One region of the Streptomyces profundus genome, then DNA from elsewhere that is predicted to be linked to it. Evidence: riboswitches for the same ligand, from Rfam matches in the RefSeq annotation. Region 1 holds a riboswitch; each other region holds the start of a gene.

Region 1 (7,596 bases):
CGAACACCGCTGGCAACGGCCGTGCGGCCGGCGCGAAGGCGCCGGCCGCACGGGTATGTTCGAGGGGGCTCCCCGGAAGGGGGCGCTGCCTAGAAGTCGTCGTCGAAGGAGACGTTGCCCTCCACCGCGACCTGGTAGGCCGACGGGCGGCGCTCGAAGAAGTTCGTCAGCTCCTGGACGTCCTGCAACTCCATGAAACCGAACGGGTTCTGCGAGCCGTAGATCGGCTTGAGGCCGAGCCGCGCCAGCCGCTGGTCCGCCACGCACTCCAGGTACTCGCGCATCGAGTCGGTGTTCATCCCGGCCAGCCCGTCGCCGCACAGGTCACGCGCGAACTGCAACTCGGCCTCCACGGCCTCCCGCAGCATCTCGGTGACCTGCTCGGCCAGCTCCTCGTCGAACAGCTCGGGCTCCTCCCGGCGGACCGTGTCCACCACCGAGAACGCGAACTCCATGTGCATGCTCTCGTCCCTGAACACCCAGTTGGTGCCGGTGGCGAGGCCGTGCAGCAGACCGCGGGAGCGGAACCAGTAGACATAGGCGAAGGCGCCGTAGAAGAACAGCCCCTCGATGCAGGCGGCGAAGCAGATCAGGTTGAGCAGGAACCGCCGCCGGTCCGCCTTGCTGTCGAGCTGCCTCATGTCCTCGACCGAGTCCATCCAGCGGAAGCAGAACTGTGCCTTCTCCCGGATGGACGGGATGTTCTCCACGGCGGCGAAGGCAGCGGTCCGCTCGTCCGGGTCGGGCAGGTAGGTGTCGAGCAGCGTCAGATAGAACTGGACGTGCACGGCCTCCTCGAACAGCTGCCGGGAGAGATAGAGGCGCGCCTCGGGCGAGTTGATGTGCTTGTAGAGCGTCAGCACCAGGTTGTTGGCGACGATCGAGTCGCCGGTGGCGAAGAACGCGACCAGCCGGCCGATCAGATGTTGCTCCCCGGGCGAGAGCTTCGCCAGATCGGCGACATCGGAGTGGAGGTCGACCTCCTCGACCGTCCAGGTGTTCTTGATCGCGTCCCGGTAGCGCTCGTAGAACTCCGGGTAGCGCATCGGGCGCAGGGTCAGCTCGAAGCCGGGGTCGAGCAGGTTCTTCGTGGCCGATGGGGTGGCCGACGGGGTGGTCGGCGCCGTCTGTTCGGGCTGGCTCTGGGTGGGGGCGCTCACTGGCATGCCTCGCAGGACTCGGGGTTCTCCAGGGAGCAGGCGACGGCCTGCTCGGGGACGGGGATCTCGTCGACGACGGCCACGCCGACGGGGGGCGCGGCCGGCTCGGGAACGGAGGCGGCGGTCGCGCTCGAACGGGCGGACTGCGCGATCCGGGTCGCCGGGCGGGACCGCAGGTAGTAGGTGGTCTTGAGACCGCGCTTCCAGGCGTACGCGTACATCGAGCTGAGCTTGCCGATGGTGGGCGACGCCATGAAGAGGTTGAGCGACTGGCTCTGGTCCAGATACGGGGTGCGGTCGGCGGCCATGTCGATCAGCGCGCGCTGCGGGATCTCCCAGGCGGTGCGGTAGAGCGCGCGCACCTCCTCGGGCAGCCCGGACAGCTCCTGCACCGAGCCGTTGGCGGAGCGCAGCTCCTGCCTGGTCGCCTCGTCCCAGCGGCCAAGGCGCTTCAACTCGGCCACCAGGTAGGTGTTCACCTGGAGGAACTCCCCGCTGAGTGTCTCCCGCTTGAAGAGGTTGGAGACCTGCGGCTCGATGCACTCGTAGACGCCGGCGATCGAGGCGATGGTGGCGGTCGGGGCGATCGCCAGCAGCAGCGAGTTCCGCATTCCGGTGTGCGTGATCCGCTCGCGCAGCGCCTGCCAGCGCTCGGGCCAGGTGTGCTCGACGCCGTGGTAGTGGTCCGGGTGGAGCACGCCGTCGGCCGTGCGGGTGTCGGCCCAGCCGTCGTGCGGCCCGTGGCGCTCGGCCAGCTCCGCCGAGGTCTCGTAGGCGGTGAGCATCACGCGCTCGGCGATCCGGGTGGAGAGCGCGCGGGCCTGGGGCGAGTCGAAGGGGAGGCCGAGACGGAAGAACACGTCCTGGAGGCCCATCACGCCGAGACCCACGGGACGCCAGCGGGAGTTGGAGTTCTCCGCCTGCTCGGTCGGGTAGAAGTTGATGTCCACCACGCGGTCGAGGAAGAGCACGGCGGTACGCACGGTCGCGTCCAGCCGGGCCCAGTCCATCGCGCCGTCCGGGCCCAGATGCGCGGCCAGGTTGACCGAGCCCAGGTTGCACACGGCGGTCTGGCCGTCGTCGGTGACCTCCAGGATCTCGGTGCAGAGGTTGGAGGAGTGCACCACGTTGCCGGGCCGCGCCGTCTGGTTGGCGGTGCGGTTGGCCGCGTCCTTGAAGGTCATCCAGCCGTTGCCGGTCTGCGCCAGCGTGCGCATCATCCGGGCGTAGAGCTGCCTGGCCGGCACCTGGCGCTGGGCGAGGCCCCTGGCCTCGGCCTCGCGGTAGGCCGCGTCGAACGCCTCGCCCCACAGGTCGGTCAGCTCGGGAACGTCGGCGGGGGAGAAGAGGGACCACGGGGCGTCCGCGTCGACCCGGCGCATGAACTCGTCCGGGATCCAGTGCGCGAGGTTCAGGTTGTGGGTGCGCCTGGCCTCCTCGCCGGTGTTGTCCCGCAGTTCGAGGAACTCCTCGATGTCCGCGTGCCAGGTCTCCAGGTAGATACAGGCGGCGCCCTTGCGCCGGCCGCCCTGGTTGACGGCGGCCACCGAGGAGTCCAGCGTGCGGAGGAAGGGCACGATGCCGTTGGACTTGCCGTTGGTGCCCCGGATCAACGAGCCCCGCGCGCGCACCCGCGTGTAGGAGAGGCCGATGCCACCGGCGTGCTTGGAGAGCCGGGCGATCTGGTGGTAGCGCTCGTAGATCGAGTCCAGCTCGTCCAGCGGGGAGTCCAGCAGATAGCAGGACGACATCTGCGGGTGCCTGGTGCCGGAGTTGAACAGCGTGGGGGACGACGGCAGATAGGAGAGGGTGCTGGTCAGCCGGTACAGCTCGGCGACCTGCTCCAGGGCCTGCTCGGTCTCGTCCGGGGCCAGGCCGCAGGCCACCCGCAGCAGGAAGTGCTGCGGGGTCTCGATCACCCGCCGGCTGATGGGGTGGCGCAGCAGATAGCGGGACTGCACGGTGCGCAGCCCGAAGTACTCGAAACGGTCGTCGGCGCCCTCGTCCACGGTGCGGGCGAGCAGCGCGTCCAGCGCGTTCGCGTGCCGGCGTACGAAGGCCGCGGTGCCGTCCCCGATCAGGCCCTCGCGGTGGCCGACGGCGATGGAGTCGACGAACGAGACCGCGCCCTGCCCCGCGGCCTCCTCACGGATCGCCAGGGTGAGCAACCGGGCGGCCAGCCGGGAGTACTCGGGCTCCTCGGCGATCAGACCGGCCGCCGCCTCGATGGCCAACTCACGCAACTCGGCCTGGTCCGAACCGGGATGGCGGCCCCGTTCGACCGCGGCGGCGACCCGCGCGGGGTCGGTGGCCGGCAGATCGGCGGTGAGATCGGCCAACGTGCGCGTCAGCGCCGCTGTGACCGGCTCTGCGGGGGCGGCGGGTGCGATGGTCACTCGGTGCTCTCCCTCGTGTCGCGGTGCGCTCCACGAGCGGGGCGCGACGGATGCGGGCATGGCTGTGCCCCAAGGCAGTTCAGCCGCACCGCGTCCTTCGGCCCAGCCCGCGAGGCTTGGACGTGATCAGCCGTCGGCAGGCACTCGGACTCGTCAGGGCACGGCGAAAACCGGCCATGACACACCGTTGCGGGACAGTTCCGGACTCGCACCGGATTCCCCTGCGGCGACAGCGAGCACGAGCATACATCTTGTGCCGCTGCCCACGAGCAGCCCTATATGTTGTGTTCTCCGTCTCGTTGCGCGGGGAGTTCACCTGCGAACACCCAGAGCTTCACTCCCGGCACGGGCTCCCAGTCCCGCTCCGGCGCCCGAACGAAGCCCAGGCGGCGGTAGAGACGCATCGCCGTGTGCAGGTGCGACTGACAGGAAATCACGACACGCCGACGACCCGCCGACGAGGCTCGGCGGAGGCACTCCCGCACCAGCGCCTCACCCACCCCGTGGCCGCGACGCTCGGGCGCCACCGCCAGCATCCGGAACTCGGCCTCGCCCTCCCCGGCCACCTCGGCCAACTCCCCGCCCGCCACCGACAGGCTGACGGCCCCCCACAGCCCGCCCGGCCGGGACGGATCCTCGGCGACCAGCAGCTCGGCCACCTCGGCGCGCCGACGCACATCCCCGAGCACCGCCAGATAGGCGTCCTCGGGGCCGCTGACCAGCCCGTCCGCCAGATAGACCGCCGTGGTCAGCGAGGCCACGGCGGCGAAGTCGGCCGGCTCGGCCGTTCTCACCAACACGTTCATGGCACCAGTCTGCGTCCCACCACTGACAGTCGGGCCGGCGGGCGATCGCCGTCACTTCCGCCGCAGCACGAAGTAGCCGGAGTCGTCGGCCACCACCGAGTAGACCGTCTCCGGATACAGCCCCGCCGCCCTGCGCAGCATCGCGTCCCCGCTCATCCCCTGGCCGTAGTAGGCCAGGTACTCCGGCGCCGGGACCGAGGGGTCCCCGATCCAGAACACCCGGCAGCGGCCGGTGAGTTGGGCGATGGGCCGGACGTTGGCCGCCACCTCGGCGCCGTCGGGGACGGTGGCCAGCACCTCCCGCCCCGCGACCGCCACGGCCCCGGGACGGTACGTCTCGGACTCGGCGAGCGCCGCCACCGGCAGCGTGGGCGCGAGCGCCAGCGCGGCGCCCAGCAGCCCCGCGGGGACGAAGCGGGCCCCCTGCCGCAGCCAGACCCTCGGGGAGCTCCTGGAGTGCGCCAGCGCGTCCGTCAGCGCCAGCGCGACCACCGGCATCAGCACCGCGCTGTAGTGCCAGTCGGTGCCCCAGTAGTGCGGCTCATGGGAGACGAAGCGCCAGCCCAGCGTCGGCAGCGCGACGAGCAGCAGCGGCGAGCGCAGCGCCAACAGCGCGCCCGTCGGCAGCAGCAGCCACAGCACGGTGCGCAGCTTCTCCCCGCCGCCGGCCAGCAGCGCCCCCCACGGGCCGCCGCCGCCGCTCTCCTCGTTCAGCTTGTTCCAGTAGTCGTAGTCGCCCGCGCTGTTGAAGAACGGGATCAGCACGGTCAGGGTGAGCACGCAGGCCAGCACCCCGAAGAGCGCCACCAGGCCGGCGGTCCGCAGCAGTTGGGGCGCGCGGTGCCGTGCCCGCACCGCGACCACCAGCGCGATGGCCGCCAGGGTCAGCCCCAGGTCCTCCTTGACGAGCACCAGCGGCAGCGCCCAGCCGAGCGCGGCGCGCCAGCGCTGGCGCAGCACCGCCTCCAGGGCGAAGGCGATCAACGGCACGGCGAAGCAGATCTCGTGGAAGTCGAAGTCCACCGCCTGCTGGATTCCCCAGGAAAGCCCGAAGACCGTCCCCAGGGTCAGCCCGGTGGCCCGGCCCAGCAGCGAACCGCTGACCCGCGCCACCGGGATCACGGCCAGCGCGAAGAGCGCGGCCTGGGCGACCAGCAGGGTGACGGGGGTGGGGAAGACCCGGTAGGCGGGCGCCAGCAGCGCGGTGACGGGGCTGAAGTGGTCGCCCAGGATGGGGAAGCCGGGCCCCTTGAGATCGGATACGGGCGTCCGCAGATGAGCGTAGGAGCGCACCGCCTGCTCGAATATGCCCAGATCCCAGGAGCGGGTGCGCAGATCGCGGTAGCGCCCCACGGAGATCACCGTGTAGACGACGAAGAACCCGGCCGCGAGGAGATACGGGTCCCGCACGCCCGGCCGGCCGCCCCCCGTCCGGGCGGAGGCCGGCGGCGCGGCCGTCCACCGGCCCGCCACCCGCCGTTCGATGGTCGCCATCCGTCCTCCCCCGAACCGGGGCGGCCCGGCTCGGGGCGCCCCACCACAACAGCACTCCCCAGCCACAACGCGTGGCGCGGGCGCTTGGTTCGCCCGGCGGGCCCGGGAGTTGTGTCCGTCACCCGGGCCCGCCCGCTCGGCACGGCCCGTCAGCAGCAGCCGTGGTGGGAGGTGGGGTCGGCGTACTTGTGGTCCTGGCGCAGCCGTTCGAACTCCCGACGGCCCAGCACGGGCGCCGACGGATCGTCGCCGTGGGCGCGCTCCCGGTAGCGCTGGTAGGCGTTCTCCCCGGTCAGCTCGGTGACATACCAGCGCAGCCAGGCGGCTGCCCGGCGTGGCGCCGCGATCAGACGCATCAGTGGGACTCCTCCTCCGTCGAGCTCTCCCGCTCCCGGGGCGCCCGCTGCTCGGGGACGCCACCGCCGGGGCCAAGACCGGCGCGGGCGAGTTCGGCCTTCTCCGCCTTGGTGGCGATCAGCTCGGCCGGCGCGATCAGCCGGGACTCGGTGTAGGGCGCCTCGTGCAGCCGGACCGAACCGGGGGCCCGGGCCGCCCTGAGCGTCACCCGGGCGGCGTCCACGAAGATCACCAGCACCAGCAGCGCCAGCACCGCCGTCAGCGCGGCGTCCAGCGTCGCGTTGTTGACGATGGTGCGCATCTCGCTCATGTCGGCCGCGCCGGGCAGGAGTTCGCCCCGGTCGATGCCCTCCTGGTACTGGTCGCGCCGCGCCAGGAAGCCGACCGCCGGGTCGCCGGAGAACACCTTCTGCCAGCTGGCGGTGAAGGTGACCAGGGCGACCCAGGTCATCGGCACCGCTGTGACCCAGGCGTAGCGCAGCCGCCCGGACTTGACCAGCAGCACCGTGCAGACCGCGAGCGCCACCGCGCCGAGCAGCTGGTTGGCGATGCCGAAGATCGGATAGAGCGTGTTGATGCCGCCGAGCGGATCGTTCACCCCGACCCACAGCAACCAGCCCCAGAGCCCCACCACCACCGCGCTGGTCAGCAGGATGCCCGGCAGCCAGGCGCTGGAGCGGAACCGGCCGAGCCGGGGGTGCGCGCTGGCCAGCGCGTCCTGGAGGATGAAGCGGCCGACCCGGGTCCCGGCGTCGATCGCGGTCAGAATGAAGAGCGCCTCAAACATGATCGCGAAGTGGTACCAGAAGCTCATCATCGCGTCGCCGCCGAGGATGTCCGAGAAGATCGCGGCCAATCCCAGCGCCAGTGTGGGCGCGCCACCGGTCCTGGAGAGCAGTGAGCCCTCCTCGACCGAGGCGGCGGCCTCGGTGAGCTGCTCGGGGGTGATCACAAAGCCCCAGGACGAGATCGTCTCCGAGGCGGCCTGCACGGTGTCCCCGATCACCGCGGGCGGCGCGTTCATCGCGAAGTAGACGCCCGGGTCCAGCACACAGGCCGCGGTGATCGCCATGACGGCCACCGAGGACTCCATCAGCATCCCGCCGTAGCCGATGCTGCGGACCTGGGTCTCCTTCTGGATCATCTTGGGCGTGGTGCCCGACGAGATCAGCGCGTGGAAGCCGGAGAGCGCGCCACAGGCGATGGTGATGAAGACGAACGGGAAGAGCGACCCCGCGAACACCGGGCCCTCGCCGTTGCTGGCGAAGTCCGTGATCGCCTCCATCTGGAGGGTCGGCAGGGTGATCACCAGGGCGAGGGCGAGCAGCCCGATGGTGCCGATCTTCATGAACGTCGAAAGGTAGTCGCGCGGCACCAGCAGCA
Region 2 (7,596 bases), 5.0 Mb from region 1:
AGCCTCCCGGCGGGATGGGATCCCGGTCGAGAGGCTCGCGTTCGTCGCACACCCTAGCAGGGGCGAGCGCCGCTCCCGGGCCTGTGACCAGGTGGTCACCCGCGCCGGAGGCGTCCCCAGGGTTACCGGCGAGTCACTCACGGGTTACCCGCGAGTTGGAATGGCGGCCTTCTCGCCCGTGAACAGGGGTCATATGCCCATTGACGGGGTACCTCGCGGATCCATAGGTTGTCTCAGCCGTCGCACAAAGCCGTGTGCGCGTAGTCGGGAGATGCCCATGCGAAGAAGCACTTGGATTCTGTCTGGATCGGCCGCCGTCCTGGTGGCCGCCTCGGTGGTGACGCGAGTCGTGGTCTACCCGAGCGTGCACCAGCTTCCGGACGATACCGACAGCGTCTTCGAGTACACCGGCACGGCGTCGATGCTCAACGCGCAGGCGCTGGAGGCCGGCGATCTGGCCAACGCCTTCCTCAACGACATACCGGTGACCCTGGATCGGCACGTCCAGGTGGTCGACACCGACGGGGGCACCGCCGTCGTCACCGACGACGTCGTCATCAAGGGGCCCGACGACTCGGAGCTGTCCACCACCAGCCACCGCTGGGCCGTCGACCGCAAGGACCTGGACGAGGTTCCCGCGCCCGAGGGCTCCGAGGCCGAGGAGCACCAGGGCCTGGTGATCTCCTGGCCGCTGGACCCGAAGGAGCAGGACTACACCTTCTGGGACCCCACGACCGGCAGCGAGGCACCGGCGGTCTATGACCGCACCGAGGATGTCGAGGGGCGCGACGCCTATGTCTTCGTGATGAACCACGAGGGCCCGGTGGCGGACCCGGCCATCCAGGCGCGGTTCCCCGAGGCGCTGCCGAGGGACGTCCTGGCGGGCATCGCCCAGACCCTGCCGCCGGAGCAGCAGCAGTTCGACCCGGCGATGCTGGAGATGCTGCCGGAGCTGGTGCCGCTGACCTACGCGGCCACCACCGAGCGCGTCGCCTGGGTCGACTCCGAGACGGGCGCCGTCCTCAACGGCACGCTGGAACAGACCATCGTGGCGCAGACGGAGGGCCCCGAGGGGCCGGTGACGCTCGCGCCGGTCAACGCCATGTCCGTCGAGGGCACCGAGGAGGGCACGAAGGAGCGGGCCGACGACGCGGACTCGGCCGCGAACCTGCTCTGGCTGGTCCGCACGGTGATCCCGCTGGGTCTCGGCGGCGTCGCGGTGATCCTGCTCGCGCTGGCGGTCTGGCTGGAGCTGAAGTCCAGGAGGGGCGCGGCGGGCTCGGAGGACGGCCCGTCGGCGACGCCGGCCGCCGCCACCGACTGACCGGCCCGGAGATCCCGGAACCTCCGGAACTCCCGGCAACGAAAGACCGCGCGCAGGGGCGCTCGGCGGGTCTCCCGCCGAGCGCCCCTGCGGCGTCTCCTGGCGGTGTGGACGGCCGGTGTGGACGGCCGGTGTGAATGGGCGCTCCATGGGAGCGCGGGCGGGTTATGGGATCGCTCCAGGGAACGAAGGTCGGGTACGCGATCTGGCGTGGCGGGGGAGGGAGCGGATACCGTCGCGCCAGCCGCATCCGGTATGTGGCCGCTGGCAGAAGCTGGGCGCAACTCACCCCAAACTATGAGAAGTTGACCGGCTGTGGTCGGAGTTGTGTCCAGTTCGCTCTCCCCTGTTCGAGGATTCACGGCACTTCGAGACCCCCACGAAACCAGGGGAACCACCCCCCTCACCTCTGGAGCCGCAAATGAAGAGACATCGCTTGTTGGGGCCGCTGATGGTAGCGCTCCCACTCGCTCTGCTCGCCCCCCTGACCGCCTCGGCATCGATGCCGGCCGACGCCGCCGCCCGCCTGGCGGCGCCGGCGGAGTCGGCGGCGGAGGCGCCGGTCGAGACGGCCGCCGTCCCGTTGGAGGACCTCACCGCGCTCAGCACCCAGGTCGCCTCGGGGCTGCGCCGTCCCACCAGCCTGGTCGCGCCGGACGACGGCACCGACCGGCTGCTGATCACCGAGAAGCTCGGCACCGTCCGCGAGTACCACCCCGACACCGGGCTGGAGACCGCTCCGATCCTCGACATCTCGGATGTGGTGGATCCCTCCGGCAACGAGAGCGGGCTGCTCGGCATCGCGCCGGCGCCGGACTTCACCGACAGCCAGGAGCTGTATCTCGCCTACACCGCGCTGCCGGAGGGCGCGGTGACCCTGGCCCGCTACGGGCTCGACGACTCCTCCCTCGAAGTGCTGCTGACCCAGGAGCACGCCGAGTTCGACAACCACAACGGTGGCCAGATCGTCTTCGGCCCCGACGGCTACCTGTACTGGGCCATCGGTGACGGCGGCGGCTCGGGCGACCCGTTCTCCGCCGGGCAGCGCCTGGACACGTTGCTGGGCAAGATCCTGCGCCTCGACGTGAGCGCGAGCTGTGGGGATCTCGCCTACTGCGTTCCGTCGGACAATCCGTTCGTCGGCGTCGAGGGCGCCCGCGAGGAGATCTGGACCTACGGGGTGCGCAACCCCTGGAAGTTCTCCTTCGACAGCGCCGACGGCTCGCTCTGGATCGCCGATGTCGGTCAGGGCGGCTACGAGGAGATCAACCACCTGGCTCCCGGGCAGGGCGGTGCCAACCTCGGTTGGTCCTGCCGCGAGGGGCTTGAGGAGTTCGACCCCGAGCAGTGCCCCGACCCGTCCGAACTCACCGACCCGATCTACACCTACCCGCTGACCGGCGGCAACTGCGCCGTCATCGGCGGCCATGTCTACCGGGGCGCCGAGTTCGCCGACCTGGCGGGCGGCACCTATGTCGCCGTCGACTACTGCTCGTCCAAGGTGTTCGGCGTCCGTGCCGACGGCAGCGGCGGCTACGAGGGCGCCGAGATCGGCAACATCGGCGAGACCTCCACCCTGGTGTCGTCGATCGCCACCACCGTCGACGGTGAGCTGTACGCCGTCAACGACCTGCCCGGCGGGCTGCACCGCATCACGTTCGAGGGCCCGGCGGCGGCGAGCACCTGCGCGGTCAGCCTCACCGCCGAGACCTGGGGCACCGGGCTGACCGCGGACATCACCGTCACCAACACCGGCGACGAGCCGCTCACCGGCTGGTCGCTCTCCTTCGCGCTCGCCGAGGGCCAGCGGCTGGTCTCCGGCTGGGGCGCCGCGTTCACCACCTCGGGCACCACCGTGACGGCCAGCGGTGAGCCGCACAACGAGACGATCGCCCCCGGGGCCAGCGCCACCCTCGGGTTCCTCGCCAGTCACGGCGGGGACAGCTCGACGCCGAGCGTCTTCACCCTCAACGAGGGAGCCTGCGTCCTCGCCGACGCCTGACGGCGCGTCGGTGGCCACCGACCGGCCCGGGCCCGCCGCACCACGGTGCGGCGGGCCCCGCCGTCCCTCCGGGCGCGCGCCCCGTCAGTCGGGGACCACGTCCGCCGCGCGTGCGACGGCGTCCCGCGGTTGCGCGCCGGGCCTGGCGGTGACGGCGGCGAGCGCGTCGCCGAGATGGCGCAGCGCCGCGTCGATCCACGGCAGCCCCTCCGGCTCGGGCGACGCCAACGCCGCGAGCCGGTCCCGCTCCGTCTCCCCGTAGAGCAGCCCGGTCGCGATCCGCAGAGTCAGCGTGGAGGCGGGATCCCCGAACGCGCTGCCGGGCAGCGCGGCGACGCCGTGCCGCTCCAACAGGGTGGTGGCCAACGCCGCGCTGGTCGTGACGCCGCGCGCCCGGAGCGGCCGGCCGACGGGGGCGAAGTCGGGGTAGAGATAGAAGCCGCCCCGCGGCGGACGGCAGCGCGCGCCGGCGGCCACCAGCCGGGTGTGCGCCGCTTCGGCGACCCGCGCGTGCAGCTGCCGCGCCCGTGTCACATACGCCGTGATCTCGGGTGGTTCACGCAGCGCGTGGACGGCCACGGCCTGCATGGGCGCGGCCAGGCTGGACCAGATCTCGCTGGCGATCCCGGTCAGCCGCTCGCCGAGGCGCCGCCCCCACGGGCCGGCCGGCAGCCGCGCGAAGCCGACGCGCCAGCCGCCCACCGCGAGGGACTTGCTCAACCCGCTGGTGACCACGGTCTGTTCCCAGCCGAGCGTGGCCGGGCTCGGCACCGGCCCTCGATGGCCCAGCTCGGCGTAGATCTCGTCGCTGATCACCGTCAGGCCCCGGCGGGCCGCCACGGCCAGCACCGAGGCGATCCGCTGCTCGTCGGCGACGGTGCCGGTGGGGTTGTCCGGCACGGTCAGGACCAGCACCCCGGGGCGCGCGCCCGCCGCCTCGGCCCGGCGCAGCGACAGTTCCAGCAGCTCGGGCGCGGGGATGCCGCCGGCGTCCGCGGGGATGGGCACCTCGATCACTCGGCGGCCCAGCAGGGCGGCCTGCGCCGTGTAGGAGACCCAGGAGGGGCGGGGCAGCACCACATCCCCCTCCAACGCGGCCAGCAGGGCGAAGAGCAGGGGCTTGCTGCCCGGTGCGAAGAGCACCTGCTCGGGCTCGGTGGCCAGCCCACGGCGGCCGAACCAGCCGGCCGCCGCCTCTCTGGCCTCCGGCGAACCGACCACCGGCCCATAGCCGCTGCGGCCCGCGGAGGCGGCGAGCACCTCGGTGAGCCCGGGGGCGACGGGCAGCCCGGCCTCGCCGAAGCCCAGGTGGAGCGTCGCCAGCCCGGCCGCCCGTCGCGCCCGCACGGCCTCGTCGATCGCCAGCGTCGCGGAGTGCGCTGTCAAGGGGAACCACTCCTGTCCTGTGGTGGGTCGGCCGCCGGGAGCGAGGGGGCCGCCCCGGCACGGCCAGACGCGTCCGCCCATCCTTCCAGCCACCCACCCCCCGTCGGGGGCACCGACGCGCCCTCGTACGGGGTGAGTCGAAAGCCGCGTATCGCTCCCAAGCGCGTTGGTTACGGACAAACGGCGGTACCTGACAGGGGGGTAGGAAAACCCAACAGGGGTCCGCCGGGCGGGGATTCCCTGCTAATCTGTGGGGAAAGCGCCTGCGAAGTGGGGAAGCCGGTGAGAATCCGGCGCGGTCCCGCCACTGTGACCCGACGAAAGTCGGGAAGCCAGATTGCCGCTCGCAGGTATCACGCGAAGCCCACGAGGATGGAGCTGAAACGTCATGGGTTCCCTGCTGCCCTCACGACATCGTGCCCCGCGCCGCGCGCGGTGTCTCCCCCTATGCTCCCGCTCGTCCCCATCGGGCAGGATCCCGAGGTGAGGGCGCTGTAGCGCCGCACCTCCGTGCTTCCTCCCCCGGGCCGTGACAACCGGCCCTGGTGTGTTCCCGATTCACCTCATCCGGCGTTCCAGCATGCCGGAATTCAATCCGTGGCTCGATTCTTCGTCGAAGTCGAGTGGGCGAGACTGGGAAATTCAATGCGTACACAACCGGCGGGGGCTCCCCTGCTCGATTCCTTTCACATCTATGACACCACGCTGCGCGACGGTGCCCAACAGGAGGGAATATCCTATTCGGTCACCGAGAAACTCGCGGTGGCCAGGCTCCTGGACTCCCTGGGGGTCGGCTTCATCGAGGGCGGCTGGCCAGGCGCGTTGCCCAGGGACACCGAGTTCTTCCGGCGCGCGGCGGCCGGTGAACTCACCCTGCGGCACGCGGCGCTCGCGGCGTTCGGCAGCACCAGGAAGGCGGGCACCAGGGCCGATCGGGATCCGCAGGTGCGCGCGCTGCTCGACTCCGAGGCGCCCGTCGTCACGCTCGTCGCCAAGGCGGACCGGCGGCATATCGAACGGGCGCTGCGCACCGACCCGGCGGAGAACCGCGCGATGATCGCGGACACCGTGCGCCTGCTGGTCGCCGAGGGACGTCGCGTCTTCCTGGACGCCGAGCACTTCTTCGACGGCTACCAGCACGATCCGGACACCGCGCTCGGGGTGCTGGACGCGGCGGCCGAGGCGGGCGCGGACGTGCTGGTGCTCTGCGACACCAACGGCGGGAACCTGCCGCTGCGGCTGGCCGAGACGGTCGAGACGGTGCGGGCGCGGACCGGCCTGCGGCTCGGCATCCACTGCCAGGACGACACCGGATGCGCCGTGGCCAACACCGTCGCCGCCGTGGCGGCCGGCGTCACCCATGTGCAGTGCACCGCCAACGGCTACGGCGAACGCGCGGGCAACGCCGACCTCTTCGCCGTGATCGGGAACCTGGTGACCAAGCTGGATCTGCCGGTGCTGCCGGAGGGGCGGCTCGGCGCGCTGGTCGGCGCGGCGGAGGCGATCGCCGCACTGGCGGACATCGCCGACGACCCGCACCAGCCGTATGTGGGCGCCTCGGCGTTCACCCACAAGGCGGGGCTGCACGCCAGCGGTGTCAAGGCCGATCCGGAGCTCTACAACCACATCGACCCCCTGGTGGTCGGGAACGGGATGCGCGTCCTGGTCACCGAGATGGCGGGCCGGGCGAGCCTGGAGCTGAAGGGGGCCGAGCTGGGCCTGGATCTCCGGGCGGATCCCGACGCCCTGACCCGGTCCATCGCGCGGGTGAAGGAACTGGAGGCGGCCGGCTGGTCGTTCGAGGCGGCCGACGCCTCGTTGGAGCTGCTGCTCCGCGCCGAACTCGCCGTCGGCACGCCCAGGGAGCGGCCCGCGGACTTCCGTCCGGTGTGGCACCGGGTGGTGTCGGAGCACCGCGCGGACGGCACGGTCGTCTCCGAGGCCACCGTCGGTCTGCGGGTCGGCACCGAACGCGCTGAGGCCACGGCGTCGGGGGAGGGGCCGGTGCGCGCGCTGGAGGCCGCGCTGCGGCGGGCGCTCGCGCCCCAGCTGCCGTGGCTGGACACCTGGACGCTGTCCTCCTATCAGATCAGGGTCCTGGACGAGGGCTCCCGGGCGCGGGTCCTGGCCGTCTCCCACGACGGGGAGCGGGAGTGGACCACGGTCGGCGCGAACGCCAGCGTGATCGAGGCCGCGGTGCTGGCGCTCGCCGACGCCGTCGCCTTCCAGGCGACCCGCCTCGCGCGCGGCGGCTGAGCCGGGGATCGCGGGGGCCCTCGCCCCGCCGTCCGGCGCGGGCGCCGAGCGCGGCGGCCGGCCCCGCCCGTCACCATGGGCCGGCCCCGCACCTGCCCGAGGAACAGGCCAGGGAGAGACGTCTGTTGAGCACTGTGAGAACCGGGGCGCGCGTCGACGCGACGGACGCGCGCGTGCTGGCGGCGCTGGCCGAGGAGCCGCGCGCCACGGTCCTGGCGCTGGCGCAGCGCCTCGGCCTGTCCCGCAACACCGTCCAGGCGCGGCTCGCCAAGCTGGAGCGCGCCGGGGTGCTGCGGTCCTTCGAGCGCCGGATCGATCCGGCCGCCCTGGGGCGGCCGTTGACCGCCTTTGTCACGGCCGAGGTGGAGCAGCGCCGGCTCGCCGAGGTCGCCGGGGCGCTCGCCGGGATCGACGAGGTGGTCGAGGTGATCGGCGTCAGCGGCGACATGGACCTGCTGATCCGGGTGATCGCCACCGACGCCGAGGACCTCTACCGGGTCGCCGGCAGCGTCCTGGCCTGCCCCGGAGTGGTGCGCACGAGCACCGCGTTGGCGATGCGCGAGCTGATTCCGTTCCGGCTGACAGGTCTGCTCGCCCGGCTCGCCGAACGCTGAGCGCCGCCGGGCCC
Region 3 (7,596 bases), 5.3 Mb from region 1:
GGTGGAGCGTTCCGTGACGAGACGGACGCCGCCGTGCGCCGAGATCCCGACGCCGCCGCCCATCACGATGCCGTCCATGACGGCGACATAGGGCTTGGGGTAGCGGGCGACGCGCGCGTTGAGGCGGTACTCGTCGCGCCAGAACGCGGCGGCGACGGTGCCGTCGCCCTCCCTGGCGTCGTCGTGGATGGCGCGGATGTCGCCGCCCGCGCACAGCCCGCGCTCGCCGGCGCCCGTGATGACCACGGTCTCGACGCCGGGCTCGTGCTCCCAGGCGGTGAGCGCCTCGGCGATCCGCCGCACCATGGCGTGGTTGAGGGCGTTGAGCACGTGGGGACGGTTGAGGGTGATACGGGCGGCCCGTCCGGTGGTGCGCAGCAGGACGGCGTCCTCGTCGCCGGTCATCGGAACGCCTCCGTCAGGCCGCGGGCCACGATGACACGCATGATCTCGTTGGTTCCTTCCAGGATCTGATGGACCCGCAGGTCGCGGACGATCTTCTCGATGCCGTACTCGCTGAGGTAGCCGTAGCCGCCGTGCAGTTGGAGCGCCCGGTCGGCCACCGCGTAGCCGGTGTCGGTGGCGAACCGCTTCGCCATCGCGCACAGGTAGGGGGCTTCGGGGTCCCCCCGGTCGAGGGCCCCGGCCGCCTGCCCGAGCAGCGCGCGGGCGGCGGCGAGCTCGGTCGCCATGTCGGCGAGGCGGAAGCGCAACGCCTGGGCGTCGAGCAGCCGTTGGCCGAACGCCTCCCGGTCGGCGAGGTGCCTGAGGCTCCGGTTGAGGGCGCTGCGGGCGCCGCCGAGGGAGCAGGCGGCGATGCCCAGGCGACCGCCGTTCAGACCGCTCATGGCGATGCGGAAGCCCTGGCCCTCGCGCCCCAGGAGCCGGTCGGCCGGCAGCCGGACGGCGTCCAGGATCACCTGGCGGGTCGGCTGGGCGTTCCAGCCCATCTTCCGCTCGTCGGGGCCGAAGGAGACGCCGGGGTCGTCCCGCTCGACCACGAACGCGGAGACGCCGTCGGCGCCCGCGCCACCGGTGCGGGCCATCACCACGTACACCCGGGCGGCGCCCGCGCCTGAGATGAACTGCTTGACGCCGGTGAGCAGCCAGTCGTCCCCGTCGCGGACGGCCCGGCTGGTGAGGGCGGCGGCGTCGGAGCCGGCGCCGGGCTCCGTCAGGCAGTAGCTGGCCAGATCGTCCATGGCGCAGAGGGCGGGGAGCCAGCGCCCGCGCTGTGCGGCGTCGCCGTGGTGGTCGATCATCCAGGCGACCATGTTGTGAATGGACAGGTAGCCGGCGATGGAGGGGCAGCCGGAGGCGAGGGTCTCGAAGACGAGGACCCCGTCGGCGCGGGTGAGGCCCGAGCCGCCGGACTCCTCGCTGACATAGACGCCGCCGAGCCCCAGCGCGGCGGCCTCGCGCAGCACGTCGACGGGGAAGTGCCTGTCGCGGTCCCAGTCGAGGGCGTGCGGCGCGAGGTGGTCCTGGGCGAAGTCGAGGGTCGTCTCGACGAGGGCCTGCTGGTCCTCCGTGAGGTGGGTGTGGGTCATCGCGGCTCAACCCGTCGTGGGGATGGTGAAGTCGGCGCCCGCACGGAGACCGGCCGGCCAGCGCGAGGTCACCGTCTTCGTGCGGGTGTAGAAGCGGACGGCGTCCGGGCCGTGCTGGTTGAGATCGCCGAATCCGGACTGCTTCCAGCCGCCGAAGGTGTGATAGGCGACCGGCACCGGGATCGGCACGTTCACCCCGACCATGCCGGTGTCGACCCGCCGGGTGAAGTCCCGCGCGGTGTCGCCGTCGCGGGTGAAGATGGCGACGCCGTTGCCGTAGCGGTGTTCGCTGGGCAGCCGCAGCGCCTCCTCGTAGTCCCCGGCGCGGACCACGGAGAGGACCGGGCCGAAGATCTCCTCCTGGTACACCCGCATCGCGGGGGTGACGCGGTCGAAGAGCGAGGCTCCGGCGAAGAAGCCGTTCTCGTGGCCCGGCAGGACGAACTCCCTGCCGTCGACGACCAGTTCGGCGCCCTCCTCGACCCCGAGGTCGACATAGGAGCGGACCCGGTCGACGGCGTCCGGGCCGACCAGCGGCCCGAAGTCGGCGCCGGGATCGTCGCTGCGGCCGATGCGCAGCCGGCCGACGCGCTCCTTGAGCCTGGCCACCAGGGCGTCGGCGGTCTCCTCCCCCACCGGGACGGCGACGGAGATCGCCATGCAGCGCTCGCCCGCCGAGCCGTAACCGGCTCCGATCAGGGCGTCCACGGCCTGGTCGAGGTCGGCGTCCGGCATCACGATCAGGTGGTTCTTGGCGCCGCCGAAGCACTGGGCGCGCTTTCCGTGGGCGGCGGCGGTGGCGTAGACGCTGGCGGCGACGGGCGTGGAGCCGACGAAGCCGAGGGCGGCGACGCGGGGGTCGGCCAGCAGGGTGTCCACCGCTTCCCGGTCGCCGTTGACGACATTGAGGACGCCGGGCGGCAGGCCCGCCTCCAGGAACAGTTCGGCCAGCCGCAGCGGAACGGAGGGCGCGCGCTCCGACGGCTTGAGGAGGAAGGCGTTGCCGCAGGCCAGGGCGGGGGCCGCCTTCCAGAGCGGAATCATCGCGGGGAAGTTGAACGGGGTGATGCCGGCTACCACCCCGACGGGCGCGCGCAGCGAGTGCACATCGATGCCGCCACCGGCGTTGTCGGTGAACTCGCCCTTGAGCAGATGGGGGATGCCGGCGGCGAACTCCACGACGTCCAGGCCGCGTTGGATGTCGCCCAGCGCGTCGGGGACCGTCTTGCCGTGTTCGGCGGACAGCAGCCGCGCCAGGGTGTCCTTCTCCCGCTCGACCAGGTGCAGGAAGCGGAGCAGGACTCGGGCGCGACGCTGGGGGTTCCAGTCGCCCCACGCGCGTTGTGCCCGCTCGGCGTCGGCGATGGCCGCCTCGGTCTCGGTGCGGCTCGCGAGGGGCACGCGGGCCTGGACCTCGCCGGTGTTGGGGTCGTACACGTCGCCGTAGGACCCCGAGGTTCCCGGGGTGTGTTCGCCGGCGACGAAGTGGGTCAACTCGCGCACGGTTGCGCGGTCGGTGACACGGACCATGGGTGCCTGCTCTCGTCAGGTGATCCGGGGATGGCGCGTCGGCCCGCCGGCGCGTGACGCGGTGGCGTACGCGGACGGGGGCGGCGCGAGATCGCTGATGGCGGAGGAGCCCTCAGACCGCGCCGGTTCGGCGCGGGTGAACTCCTCGATGACGCGCGGCCGTTCGCGTGGGCGGGCCGGGATCGTACGTGCGCACCGGTGCCATGCGTGTCAGCTCCATCCTCGTGGACAACACGGAAGATCCCGCGGCCGGTATCTGACTCCCGGATCAGCGCGCGCCGTCCGCCCTCCCGACAGCTGGCTCGTCGGTGGCGTCCTGCTCGACGACATGCGCCCCGGTCACAGTGGCGGGACCGTGCCGGAATCACACCGGCTTCCCTGCACCGCGGGCCTCTGCCCCGACTATATAGTTGGACGTCCTAGTAAAACCACCCCACGAACCCACCAACACGGCGCGCACGGGCGACAGTTGCCGACGGAGGCGCCCCCCGCGAGGCACCGCGCCGACCGCCGCGGTTCATCCGGCGTCTGCACGACCCTTGACGCCACCCCGTAAAGGTAGAACCTTTTAACCACGTGGCAACCTCCAGACCCGCCACGGAAACGCGGCTCCTGTGTGCTGTGTCGCGTTCGACGGTCGACCGGCCGAAGAGGTCCTTGTCCAGGAAGCAGTGAGACGTGACGTTGGATGATGAGCACACCAGGACCGCGAAGGGTTTCCGGCAGGTGCGTTCCGAACGCGTCTCACAGCGCGTCGTCCAGCAGTTCCAACAGATGATGCGGGAGGGCCAACTCCGGTACGGCGACAAGCTGCCGGCGGAGCGCGAACTCGCCGAGCAGTTCCAGGTCAGCCGGAACTCGGTGCGTGAGGCGCTGCGTCAGCTCGACCTCCTGGGGCTGGTGGTCAGCCGACACGGGGAGGGGACGTTCGTCGGACGGCCGAGCGCGTCGCAGCTGATGGCGCCGTTCCAGGCGGTGATCGAGCTGTCGTCGCCAGCGGTGCACTCGGTGATGGAGTTCCGCATGGTCTTCGAGCCGGGCGTAGCCGCCCTCGCGGCGGCCAACTTCACCCCCGAGCGGGAGGCCGATCTGACCGCCGCCCTGCTGGCGTTCGAACGCGCCGTCAGCGAGGGCGGGCCCGTGGAGACCGTGGACACGGACTTCCATCTGGCGGTGGCCAGGGCGACGGGCAACACGACGGTGCTCGCCGTGCACACCGCCGTCTACCAACTGCTGCGGGACATGCGCAGCAGGCTGGACCGGTCGAGCTACCACCCCCACGACAAGGCCGTCGCCGGGCATCGGGCCGTCTTCGACGCGGTCCTCGCGCGCGACCCGGACGAGGCGGGACGCGTCATGCGGGAGCACCTCGTCGACGTGGCGGGCGACCTGCGCGGCCCCGACAAGCCAGAAGTCACGACGGACTAGGGGGCGCGGCACCCATCGCGGTGCCCCGTCCGCACCCCGATAGGTAGTACCACTGAACCAACCACTCCCGGTGGGCGGTTCGCCGGCTACGAGGAGCGAGAGAATGCCGTACGAGATCACCACCCGCGTCGTGATCCTGGGCGCGGGACCGGCGGGGCTGACCCTCGGGAATCTGCTGCACGCCCGCCAGGTGCCCTGCGTGGTCGTCGACAAGTTCGAGCGGGAGGAGTTGGTGAGCCGGACCCGGGCGGGTCTGCTGGAGTACCGGACGGTGGAGACGGTGCGGCGGATGGGTCTTGCCGACCGCCTCCTGAAGGAGGGGCACCGGCACACCGGCTGCGAGTTCCGGTTCACCGGCCAGCGCTCCTACACCGACTTCTCCGAGCTGTACGACGGCCGTTCCCACCACGTCTACCCGCAACAGGAGGTGGTGGCCGACCTGCTCGACGGGCTCGTCGCCGCCGGCGGCGACGTGCGGCTCGGCGTCGCGGCCGAGCGCCTGGAACAGACCGACGACGGGGTGACGGTGCACCTCGCCGACGGCTCCGTCGTCCACGCCGAGTTCGCGGCCGGGGCCGACGGCCAACACGGCGTCGCCCGGGCGAGCACCCCGCCGGGGGCCACCACCGAGTACGAGATGGTCCACGAGTTCCAGTGGCTGACCCTGATCGCCGCCGCCGCGCCGTCCGCCGAGTGGACCATCTACGCCCAGCACGAGCGGGGCTTCGCCGGCCACCTGCTCCGCAGCGACACGTTCACCCGCTTCCATCTCCAGGTCCCCGTCGGGGACACGGTGGAGGACTGGCCGGACGAGCGGATCTGGGACGAGCTGCGGGCGCGGCTGGCCCACCCGGGCTGGACCCTCCACGAGGGGCCTGTCACCAGCAAGAACATGCTGGACATGCGCAGTCGGGTGGCCGAACCCATGCAGTACGGGCGGGTCTTCCTGCTCGGCGACGCCGCGCACATCATCAGCCCGTCCGGCGGCAAGGGCCTGAACCTCGCCGTGGCCGACGCGGTGGAGCTGGACCGCGTGCTGGCCGAACACGACGCCGGCACCGCCACGCTGGGCGCCTACAGCACGCGCCGGGTGCCCGACGTCTGGAAGGCGCAGGAGTTCAGCCACGCCCTGCTGCACATGATGCACACCTACCCGGACGAGGCCCCGTCCGCCGCCTTCCGGCAGCGGCTTCAGCAGTCACGGCTGTGGCAGTTGGCCAACTCCCCCGCCTACGCGCGGAACTTCGCGGCCAGCTATATCGGCCCTTCGCCCGTCGGCGGCTGACCGGGCTCGCGCCCGTCCCCGTTCCCGTTCCCGTCCCCATCCCCGAGCCGCACCCGCACCCGCACCCGCACCCGCACCCGTGATGAAGGCCCTGCCTACCCCGAAATGCCGACCCCTCGTCCCCCGCCCCCGAAGGACCCCGCCATGGCATCGACCCCCCGCGGCGCCCGTCTGGCCGCCGCCACCCTCCTATCCGCCCTCGCCGTGTCCGCCTGCGGAGACATCGGCTCGCAGAGCGGCGGTTCGGACGGCGATGTGCCGACCGTCCGCTTCTCCGCCCTTCCCGACCCCGCGCCGCTGCCCGTCCTGGTCATGCAGGAGCTGGGCATCGACGAGAGGCACGGCTTCCAGGCCGAGTTCGTCGAGGTGGATCCCGACGCGGCCACCAGCACCTTCCTGCTGGGCGAGAGCGACATCGGCGTCGACCAGGACGCCACCAACTCCGCCATCGCCAACAACGAGGGCAACGACGTCGTCTCCTTCTACCCGGCGCTGACCAACACCGCGGCCATCGTCGTCCCCGAAGACAGCCCCTACCGCTCCCCCGAGGACCTCGTCGGCGCCAGGGTCGGGCACTTCGGCACCGACTCCGGCACCACCCAGGCGATCTCCGTCTCGCTCCAACAGGGCTGGGGGATCAACCCCGTCGAGGACTACGAGCTGGTGCAGTCCTCCCCGGCGGCCCTCCCCGAGCTGCTGGCCAGCGGTGAGGTCGACGCCATCTTCGACTACGAGCCCTACGGGCTGCGCGCCGTCGAACGGACGCCGGGACGCTACCTGTTCAAGGTCGCCGACTACTGGCAGGAGAACACCGACTGGGCGCCGCCGCTGGCCATGCTGACGGCGCGGCGTGACTGGCTGACGGAGAACGGCGAGCTCGCGCACGCCGTCCAGAACGCCTGGCGGGAAGCCGTCCAGGAGATCGTGGACACCGACTACCAGCTGTTCCTCGAAGAGCCGTACGCGACGTTCCTGGACCGGGAGAGCCCCGAGGAGCTCCAGGCACTGGCCGACTACTGCGCCGGCCTGCCCTGTTACACGGACACCTGGACCCAGGAGGACACCGCCCAACAGCTGGTCTTCCTCGAACTGCTCGTGGAACAGGGCGGGTTGGACGGGCTGCCGGACAACGTCCCGGTCGCTGTCCTCGACGAGGTCGTCCAGGCCGACTGAGGAGAGCTGAGATGACCAGTGTGACCACGCCGGGCACCCGCCCGGCGCCCGGCCCACGGTGGCGGGCGGCGAGCCACCGATGGGGGCTGCCGGCCGCCGGGGTGGCCAGCGTGCTCGTCCTGTGGTGGTTCGGCGGTTCGGCCACCCGCTATGTGCCGCCCATCGGTGAGGTGGCCGCCGAACTGCCCGCCTTCCTGGGCGAGTCGGACACCTGGCTGGCGGTGGCGGCCACCACCCAACGGGTGGTCTGGTCCCTGGCGGTGGCCCTCGTCCTGGGCACGGCGGCGGCGTACGTGATGCGCCGCGACGGCTTCTGGAGCCGGGTGATCGCCTCCCTGACCTCGTTCGCGATCGCCGTCCCGAGCACGGTGGCCGCGCTGCTGGCCCTCTACCTCTTCCGTCGCGACCCGCTCGGGGTGTACGCGGTGGTGACGTTCATCTGCGCCCCCTTCGTGGCCACCATGCTGCGCCAGGGAATGCGCGAACTCGACGGGCGCGTCGGCGAGATGAGCGACGTGTACGGGGTGACCGGCCTGGCCAGAGCCCGGCATGTGGTGCTGCCGCAGCTGGTGCCCTATCTGCTGTCGGCCACGCGCAACGAGTACGCGCACGCCTGGAAGGTGGTCGTGC
Region 4 (7,596 bases), 2.5 Mb from region 1:
CCGTCCTCCCGCCGGCGCGTTCCGCCCTGCTAGCCTCGTCGACATGCAGCGTGCCGCCATGACGACGACGCCGGAGAGTGTCCCGGCGCGCTGACGAATGCCTAGTCGAAGCCCCGGGGCGAGCGCCCCGGGGCTTCGCCGTGTGGTCGCTCGTCCCACGCACCAGCCGCCGGTCCCGGACCGGGAAGGGCGGCTGGTGTCCGGAACGAGGGAGACCACCGTGTACGACCATCGCAAGCTCGGCCGCGAGCTGAACCTGTTCGACACCGATCCGTTGATCGGCGCCGGACTGCCCTACTGGCTGCCCGACGGCGCGGCCGTGCGCCACGCGCTGGAGGAGTACGTCCACCAGCTCGAACGCCGCGCCGGCTACCAGCACGTCTACTCACCGGTGCTCGGCAAACGGGAGCTGTACGAGATCTCGGGCCACTGGTCCCACTACAGCGACGACATGTTCCCTCCGATGGATGTCGGTGACGAACAGATGGTGCTCCGGCCGAGCCTCTGCCCGCACCATGCGCTGATCTTCCGCTCCCGCTCGCACAGCTACCGGGAGCTGCCGCTGCGGATGGCGGAACTCGGCGGCATGTACCGCTCCGAACTCTCCGGCGTGCTCGGCGGGTTGACCCGGGTGCGGTCGATCCAGCTCAACGATGCCCATGTGTTCTGCGCCCTTGACCAGGTCGCCGACGAGGCGAGCGCGGCGCTGGGCCTCATCCAACGGGCGTACGGGGCGTTGGGGATCGCGCCACCGCGCTACCGACTGTCGCTGCCGGGTGAGGGGGGCAAGTATGTGGCGGCGCCGGAGCTGTGGCGCCGCTCCGTCGCCCTGCTGCGCGCGGTGCTCGACGGCTCCGGACTGTCCTACGAGGCGGTGGAGGGCGAGGCCGCCTTCTACGGGCCCAAGATCGATGTGCTGGTGATCGACGGCGCGGGGCGGGAGTTCACCCTCTCCACCGTGCAGGTGGACTTCCATCAACCGGAGCGGTTCGACCTCGGCTACATCGGCCCCGACGGGGCCAGGCACCGCCCGGTGATGGTGCACCGCAGCATCGTCGGCAGCGTGGAACGGGCCGTCGCGCACCTGATCGAGGTGCACGGCGGCGCGTTTCCCTCCTGGCTGGCGCCTCTCCAGCTGGTGCTGCTCCCGGTCTCCGACGCGGAGCGCGCCGACGCCGACGCCGTGGCGCTGCGCGCCGCCGAACTGGGCCTGCGCGCCCGGGTCGTCGGTCCTGAGCAGGGGTCCCTCGCGGCGCGCGTTCGCCAGCACCGGCTCGTTCCCTACCAGGCCGTGCTGGGCTCACGCGAGGCAGCGGCCGGACAGCTCGCCGTGCGGCTGCGCGACGGGCGCAGGCTGGACGCGCTTCCGGCGGAGGAGGTGCTCGGCCGCATCGCCGCTCGGGTCGCGGAGCACAGCCTGGCGCTGTGGGACGAGGCACCCGGGCGGAGAGGGTGATCAACGGGGGCGGGGCGGTGGACCATCCGCCGCCCGGACCCATCCGCCGCTCAGGGGAGGAGGCGGGCCGTCGGCTCGTCCTCTCCCTCGACCGGCGGCGGACCGTCGACACCCCAGACCGCCAACGAACGGGTGAAGGGGTGCTTGGCGACGACCAACCCGCTCGCGGCGAGGAGTTCGGCGAGGGCGTCCTCCATCGCGGTGAGCGAGGCACTCATCAGCCGCTCGGCCGGACCTGCCGGCAACTCCCTCTCCGCGACATCGAACAGGAGGTTGGACGCGTGCCAGCGGATCACCACATGATCGACCGGCCCCTCGATCGGACCTTCCCGCTCCAGATAGACCCCGGAGCCGCCCGTCTCCACCGCCAGCGGGAGGCCGATCAGGCGCACCGCCTGCACGATCCGCTCCACCAGGGCCTCCGGCAGCACCTGCTCCTCGGGGCTCAACGTGCGCTGATTCGGCCGCTGGCCGTCACCGTCCACTGTGTCACTGCTCACACCGACAGCCTGCCCTAACCCGGGGCACGACAGGAATCGTTCTCCCCAACTTCCTGCTCCCGGTTCGCTCCCTCCCGGCGCCTACCCCCGGCAACCGCCTGCGGCGGCCCGCCGGTTGACGGGCTCGCCGCACCCCGTCCGGAGACGGGCGGGGTGCGGCTAGCCGCGTGGGGCCCTCGGGTCAGGGCAGTTCGCCCCGGAGGGTGCGTGCGGCCTCGACCAGGGAGGTCAGCGAATCGCGGACCTCGGGCCAGGCCCGGGTCTTCAGGCCGCAGTCGGGGTTGACCCACAGCCGCTCGGCCGGGATGGCCGCGAGGCCGGCCCGCAACAGCTCGGTGACCTCGGCGCGGTCGGGAACGCGCGGGGAGTGGATGTCGTAGACGCCGGGACCGACCTCCCTCGGATAGCTGGCGTCGGCGAGTTCGGCGGCGACCCGCATATGCGACCTGGCCGCCTCCAGGCTGATCACATCGGCGTCCAGATCGTCGATGGCCTGCAGGATGTCGCCGAACTCGGCGTAGCACATGTGGGTGTGGATCTGGGTGTCGGGGCGGACACCGCTGGTGGTGAGCCGGAAGACCTCGGTGGCCCAGGCCAGATAGCCGCGCTGGTCGACGGCGCGCAACGGCAGCGTCTCCCGCAGCGCCGGCTCGTCGACCTGGATCACCGAAGTTCCGGCGGCCTCCAGGTCGTTCACCTCGTCGCGCAGGGCCAGCGCGACCTGCCTGGCCGTTTCGCCACGGGGCTGATCGTCGCGGACGAAGGACCAGGCGAGCATGGTGACCGGCCCGGTCAACATGCCCTTGACGGGGCGATCGGTCAACGACTGCGCGTACTGGGCCCAGCGCACCGTCATCGGGTCGGGACGCGAGATGTCGCCGACGAGGATCGGCGGCCTGACGTAGCGGGTGCCGTACGACTGGACCCATCCGTGTTGGGTGGCCAGATAGCCGGTGAGCTGCTCGGCGAAGTACTGCACCATGTCGTTGCGCTCGGGTTCGCCGTGCACCAGGACATCGATCCCGGCCTTCTCCTGGAAGGCGATCGTCTCGCGGACCTCGTGCCGCACCCGCTCCTCGTAGCCGGGCGCGTCGAGCCGACCGGCCCGCAGATCGGCCCTGGCCGTGCGGAGCTCGACGGTCTGTGGAAAGGAGCCGATGGTGGTGGTGGGCAGGGGCGGCAGCGCCAGATGGGCCCGCTGGGCGGCGGTGCGCTCGGGGTAGGGCTGCGAACGGCGGCCGTCCGCCTCGGTGATCGCGGCGGCGCGGGCCCGCACGGCCGGGTCACGGGTGATCGGGGACCCGGCGCGGGAGGCCAGATCGGCGCGGTTGGCGGCGAGTTGGGCTGCGATCGCGCCGCTGCCCTCGGCCAGGCCCCGGGTCAGGGTGACGATCTCGGTGACCTTCTGACGGGCGAAGGCCAGCCAGCGCAGAATCTGCTGGTCGATGTCCCGCTCCGCCGTGGCGTCCAGTGGGACGTGCAGCAAGGAGCAGGAAGCGGCCACATCGACGCTGCCGGCCAGACCCAGGAGCGTGGCCAGGGTCGCCAGCGACCGTTCGAGATCGTTGATCCACACGTTGCGGCCGTTGACCACGCCGGCGACCAACCGCTTCCCCGGCAGACCGCCGGCGGCTGCGAGATCCTCCAGGTTGCCGGCGGCGGACCCGGTGAAGTCGATGGCCAGGCCCTCCACAGGGGCCTTCGCCAGAACGGGCAGGGCCTCACCGAGGCGGTCGAAGTAGGAGGCGACCAACAGCTTGGGACGGTCCACCAGGGCACCGAGATCGCGGTAGGCGCGCGCCGCCGCGGCCAACTCGGCGGGGGTACGGTCCTGGACCAGTGCCGGCTCGTCGATCTGCACCCAGCCGGCACCCGCGGCGCGCAGATCGGCCAACACCTCGGCATAGACCGGCAGCAGGCGGTCCAGCAGGGTCAGCGGCTCGAAGTCATCGGCGACGCCGGGAGCGGGCTTGGCCAGCAGCAGATAGGTGATCGGGCCCACCAGAACGGGGCGAGCGGTCAGCCCGAGGGCGAGCGCCTCGCCCAACTCGGCACGTTGCCTGCCGGAGTCGGCGGTGAAGACGGTGTCAGGGCCGAGTTCGGGGACCAGGTAGTGGTAGTTGGTGTCGAACCACTTGGTCATCTCCAGCGGCGCGACATCCTGGGTGCCGCGAGCCATGGCGAAGTAGCCGGCCAGGGCATCGGCCTCGACGGCCGAGCGGTGCCGTGGCGGGATGGCGCCGACCATCACGCTGGTGTCCAGCACGTGGTCGTAGAACGAGAAGTCTCCGGTGGGGACCTCGTGCACGCCGGCGTCGGCGAGCTGTCGCCAGTTGGCTTGACGCAGTTCTGAGGCGGTGTCGAGCAGATCCTGGGCGGTGACGCGGCCCTTCCAGTACCCCTCGATCGCCCTCTTCAGCTGACGGTTGGCCCCCTGGCGGGGATAGCCGTACACCGTGGCCCGTGGTGCCGCGGCTGCGGACTCGCTGGTCAAGAAACTCTCCTTCGCGAGCATGTCTCCTGGCTGGTCTCGGCGACCACGCACGGGAGCGAAGGAGCACAGCGACCGGAGAACCCGGCGGAGCCGTTGCCACGGCCCGGGGCACTCGTCGTCAGCACGCAGACCCACCCACGAGGTCACCGAAACAACCGCGGGCGACGGTCGCCCACGGGCAGTGGCAGGTCTTCGGACTCGCGGGCACCCTCGGCCTGAACACTCAGGCGAAGACCTACTGGCCGTCGCTTCCCAAGCCCGACGGGCCCAGTGCGTATGACGGCGGTCGTTCCCACTCACCGCTGCGGGGCAGTCCCGGATTCCCACCGGGTTCCCTCTTACGACGTGCCTGCCTGGCGGACAGGACGAACCAACTGCGTCGGTCAGCCTAGCGCCTCCGCGCCAGCTGGCCAGAGGGCGTCGAAGCGCGGGGCGTCGGCCCCTGGCAGGCAGGAACGACGCCACCCCGGCGGATCGGGGCGCGGCTGCGGCTGCGGCTGCGGCTGCGGCTGCGGGAGAGCACACCGCTGACCGAGTCCCGCGTCGGGAAAGCACTCTCGTTGTACCGCCCCTTCGGCGAGATGCCGGCCGACCGGGGGCGGCCGATGTCGACTGGGGGCTTTCGGCACTCAGGGGCGCGGCGCGCAGGAACCGCTCGGGCGGCGGGAGGCCGCGTCCCCTCATCACGCTGGTGCCGGTGGGCGAACCGGAGGACCGGGACGGTCGCCTCGTACCAAGAATCTTCAGAATCATCACGCTCCGTAACCTAGACCCTTGTCACTCTCCGTGTCTAGTGGCACACTGAGAATTACTCAGCGCGACATCAGGCGAGGAGTCGGACCACCGGAGGGCACGCGATGCGTACGTTGTTCGATGACCAATCACCCCGCGTCCACGGCGGGTTCGGGCCGGACGGGGCCGGCGCGATGCCGATGGGGGTGGTCGGCCGAGTGCGCCGGGCCTTCCGCAGCCTCGCCAGGTGGTTGTGCCGCGGAGGGCCCGGGACGCTGAGGCGGCTCGGCCGGCCGGCATCCCCGTCCGAGGACGCGGCGCCAGCCGGCCGATCGGGCCCGTCAGTCGCGCGGGCGCAGGAGTTCCAGGTCGGTGCCCCAGGAGTCCAGCACCGCGTCATGGCCGGCGGCGCGGGCCATGAGCTCGACCTCAGCGAACAGCTCACGCTGGGTGCCGGGATCGCCGTCGGCGAGCAGGCGTCGCAGCAGCGGAAGCAGCCGCTCGGCTGTCCAGCCGGGGGTCTCCAACGGGTGGTTGGCCAACTCCCAGCTCAGATACTTGTTGTAGGGCCGCACGCGCCGGTTGAGCGCGAAGACGACCTCAAGGAAGAAGGGCATGCTCTCCGCCGCGTCAAGATGTCCCAGATCGGGACGCCCGTCGCGGAAGCTCTTCAGGGAGCGGTAGGTCTGGTTCACATAGGCGTCCAGCCAGCCGTCGACGGCCGCCCGCGCCTCGTCGGGAAGCAGCGCTCGTTTGCGCTCCAGGATCTCAGCGATCCCGCCGTCGAGTCGGTCGAACAACACCCGGGCGTGCACGTGGGCGTAGCGCATCCAGGGCTGCTCGTCCCCGGGCAGCCCCCGACGGGTGAACTCGGCCAGGGTGAACACGGCCAGATCCAGCCTCGGGGAGCGGTATCCGTCCCAGTCGGCGAACGCCGAAGGGCCCTCGTCCCTGACCACCACATGGATGTCATGGTCGGAGTGCCGGGTCGGCATGCCGTCGTGGGCCTGGGATCCGCTGAGCAGCACGCCGAGGACGGACGGGTCGTCGTGCGCCTGAGCGAGGAGAGCGTCCAGGTCGGTGGGCACGGCGGAGTCGGGCAGATGTGTCATCGCGGTGATCTCTCCATACGGAAGCGTCCGGGGGCAACGGCCCACGGATGGACTGCGGTTCGCTTCGGTGGCGACATCTGCGGTCGCCACAGGGGATCACCTCACGCGCTGGACTCTATCCCGTCCCGAGCGGCGGGCCGGGGCGGGGCCGCGTCAGGCCGTCGGCGGATCGGCGCACTCCTCCTCACCTTCCCGCGCGGTGAGTTGGCTGGCCAGCACATAGCGCACCCGAGCATCGCGGTACCGCACCTCGGGTGCGACCGGGTCGGGGAGGTTGGTCCGCTCGGAGGTCGAGAGGGAGGAGTGGCCGGGGCAGCCGTGAAAGGCGACTCGGGCGTCGGGCACCTGGCCCCAACGCATCTCCTCGGCGTGCACGATCGCGGAGAACGCGAAGTCCGGCTCGGCGCCCGTCTCGTCGCCCCGCTCCGCGTGTTCTCTTCAAGTCGCCCCGGATTTCGCGGCGGCCCTCTTCGCCAGATCCTTGGCCACATCGGTCACCTTGCCGGCGACGGACATCTCCTCGCCCGTCTTGGAGACCTCCTCACCGGTCTTCTCCACCGCTCCCCCCGCACGGTCGACGGCTCCGCCCGCGGTCGCGGACGCCTCCTGCACCACCTGCTCGATGATGCGCGGGTTCTGGTCGATGGTGTTGAGGACCTCCTTGATGATCGAGGCGACCTGGTCGAGACGCACCTTGAGAAGCGCCTGGGCGTCCACGCCCTTGAGGTCCAACTCAAGCCTCCCGAGGGTGACATCGGCACCGACGTCGAGCTTGAGCAGACTGAGCACCTCGGCCTTCAGCGAGATCTTGGCCCTGAGGTCCTCCGCCTCGATCTTCAGCTCGTCGAGCTTGAGCACCGGAACGTCGAGGAGCACATCCGCGTCCTCCGGGTCATAGCCCTGCTGCGAACTCTCTTCACTCATCGTCCCGACCTTCCGTTCGCTCGCTGTCGCTGTCGCTGTCGTAGTCGTCCCCGTCCTCGCCGCCGTCCCCGCGCTCCTCCCTGAGCGCCTCCTCATGGCTGCGCACGACCTCCTCGTCCCGGATCTCGCCGCGCCAGCCCTCGATCTCCTCGTCCGGCGCCAACGTCACATAGCGCTGGAAGTGCTTGAGGTCCAGCCGGATCCGGCGGCCCACGGCACGCCAGAGGTTGCCCGTCTTCTCGAAGAAGCCCGAGGGCTGGTACTCGACAACCGCGATGATCCGGGTCAGCGTCGGCGTCAACTCGTGGAAGGTGACGGCGCCCCGGGTGGATCCCTTGGACCCCTCCGAGCGCCAGACGATGCGGTCGTCCGGCACCT

What was found. A riboswitch is a leader RNA that binds a small molecule or an ion and turns the genes downstream of it on or off. The one in region 1 is predicted to bind cobalamin.
Region 2: another riboswitch for cobalamin. It lies ahead of cimA (citramalate synthase); the one in region 1 lies ahead of K4G22_RS08590 (ribonucleoside-diphosphate reductase subunit alpha).
Region 3: another riboswitch for cobalamin. It lies ahead of K4G22_RS30255 (CoA-acylating methylmalonate-semialdehyde dehydrogenase); the one in region 1 lies ahead of K4G22_RS08590 (ribonucleoside-diphosphate reductase subunit alpha).
Region 4: another riboswitch for cobalamin. It lies ahead of metE (5-methyltetrahydropteroyltriglutamate--homocysteine S-methyltransferase); the one in region 1 lies ahead of K4G22_RS08590 (ribonucleoside-diphosphate reductase subunit alpha).

Annotation. Positions count from the first base shown of each region.
Region 1 covers NZ_CP082362.1:1,999,590-2,007,185, reverse strand. Annotated here, with positions in the region: gene K4G22_RS08595 (ribonucleotide-diphosphate reductase subunit beta) at 90-1,046, opposite strand; gene K4G22_RS08590 (ribonucleoside-diphosphate reductase subunit alpha) at 1,157-3,556, opposite strand; cobalamin riboswitch at 3,675-3,838, opposite strand; gene K4G22_RS08585 (GNAT family N-acetyltransferase) at 3,832-4,362, opposite strand; gene K4G22_RS08580 (DUF2079 domain-containing protein) at 4,414-5,856, opposite strand; gene K4G22_RS08575 (YbdD/YjiX family protein) at 6,006-6,212, opposite strand; gene K4G22_RS08570 (carbon starvation CstA family protein) at 6,212-7,596, opposite strand, start outside.
Region 2 covers NZ_CP082362.1:6,997,274-7,004,869, forward strand. Annotated here, with positions in the region: gene K4G22_RS29370 (porin PorA family protein) at 278-1,324, shown strand; gene K4G22_RS29375 (PQQ-dependent sugar dehydrogenase) at 1,776-3,326, shown strand; gene K4G22_RS29380 (pyridoxal phosphate-dependent aminotransferase) at 3,411-4,712, opposite strand; cobalamin riboswitch at 4,930-5,067, shown strand; gene cimA (citramalate synthase) at 5,358-6,968, shown strand; gene K4G22_RS29390 (Lrp/AsnC family transcriptional regulator) at 7,094-7,582, shown strand.
Region 3 covers NZ_CP082362.1:7,256,786-7,264,381, reverse strand. Annotated here, with positions in the region: gene K4G22_RS30265 (enoyl-CoA hydratase/isomerase family protein) at 1-405, opposite strand, end outside; gene K4G22_RS30260 (acyl-CoA dehydrogenase family protein) at 402-1,550, opposite strand; gene K4G22_RS30255 (CoA-acylating methylmalonate-semialdehyde dehydrogenase) at 1,557-3,080, opposite strand; cobalamin riboswitch at 3,311-3,483, opposite strand; gene K4G22_RS30245 (FadR/GntR family transcriptional regulator) at 3,759-4,508, shown strand; gene K4G22_RS30240 (4-hydroxybenzoate 3-monooxygenase) at 4,612-5,793, shown strand; gene K4G22_RS30235 (ABC transporter substrate-binding protein) at 5,938-6,966, shown strand; gene K4G22_RS30230 (ABC transporter permease) at 6,978-7,596, shown strand, end outside.
Region 4 covers NZ_CP082362.1:4,537,998-4,545,593, reverse strand. Annotated here, with positions in the region: gene thrS (threonine--tRNA ligase) at 197-1,456, shown strand; gene K4G22_RS20065 (hypothetical protein) at 1,507-1,956, opposite strand; gene metE (5-methyltetrahydropteroyltriglutamate--homocysteine S-methyltransferase) at 2,138-4,450, opposite strand; cobalamin riboswitch at 4,617-4,841, opposite strand; gene K4G22_RS20055 (hypothetical protein) at 5,524-6,294, opposite strand; gene K4G22_RS20050 (hypothetical protein) at 6,448-6,669, opposite strand; gene K4G22_RS20045 (hypothetical protein) at 6,733-7,218, opposite strand; gene K4G22_RS20040 (SRPBCC family protein) at 7,211-7,596, opposite strand, start outside.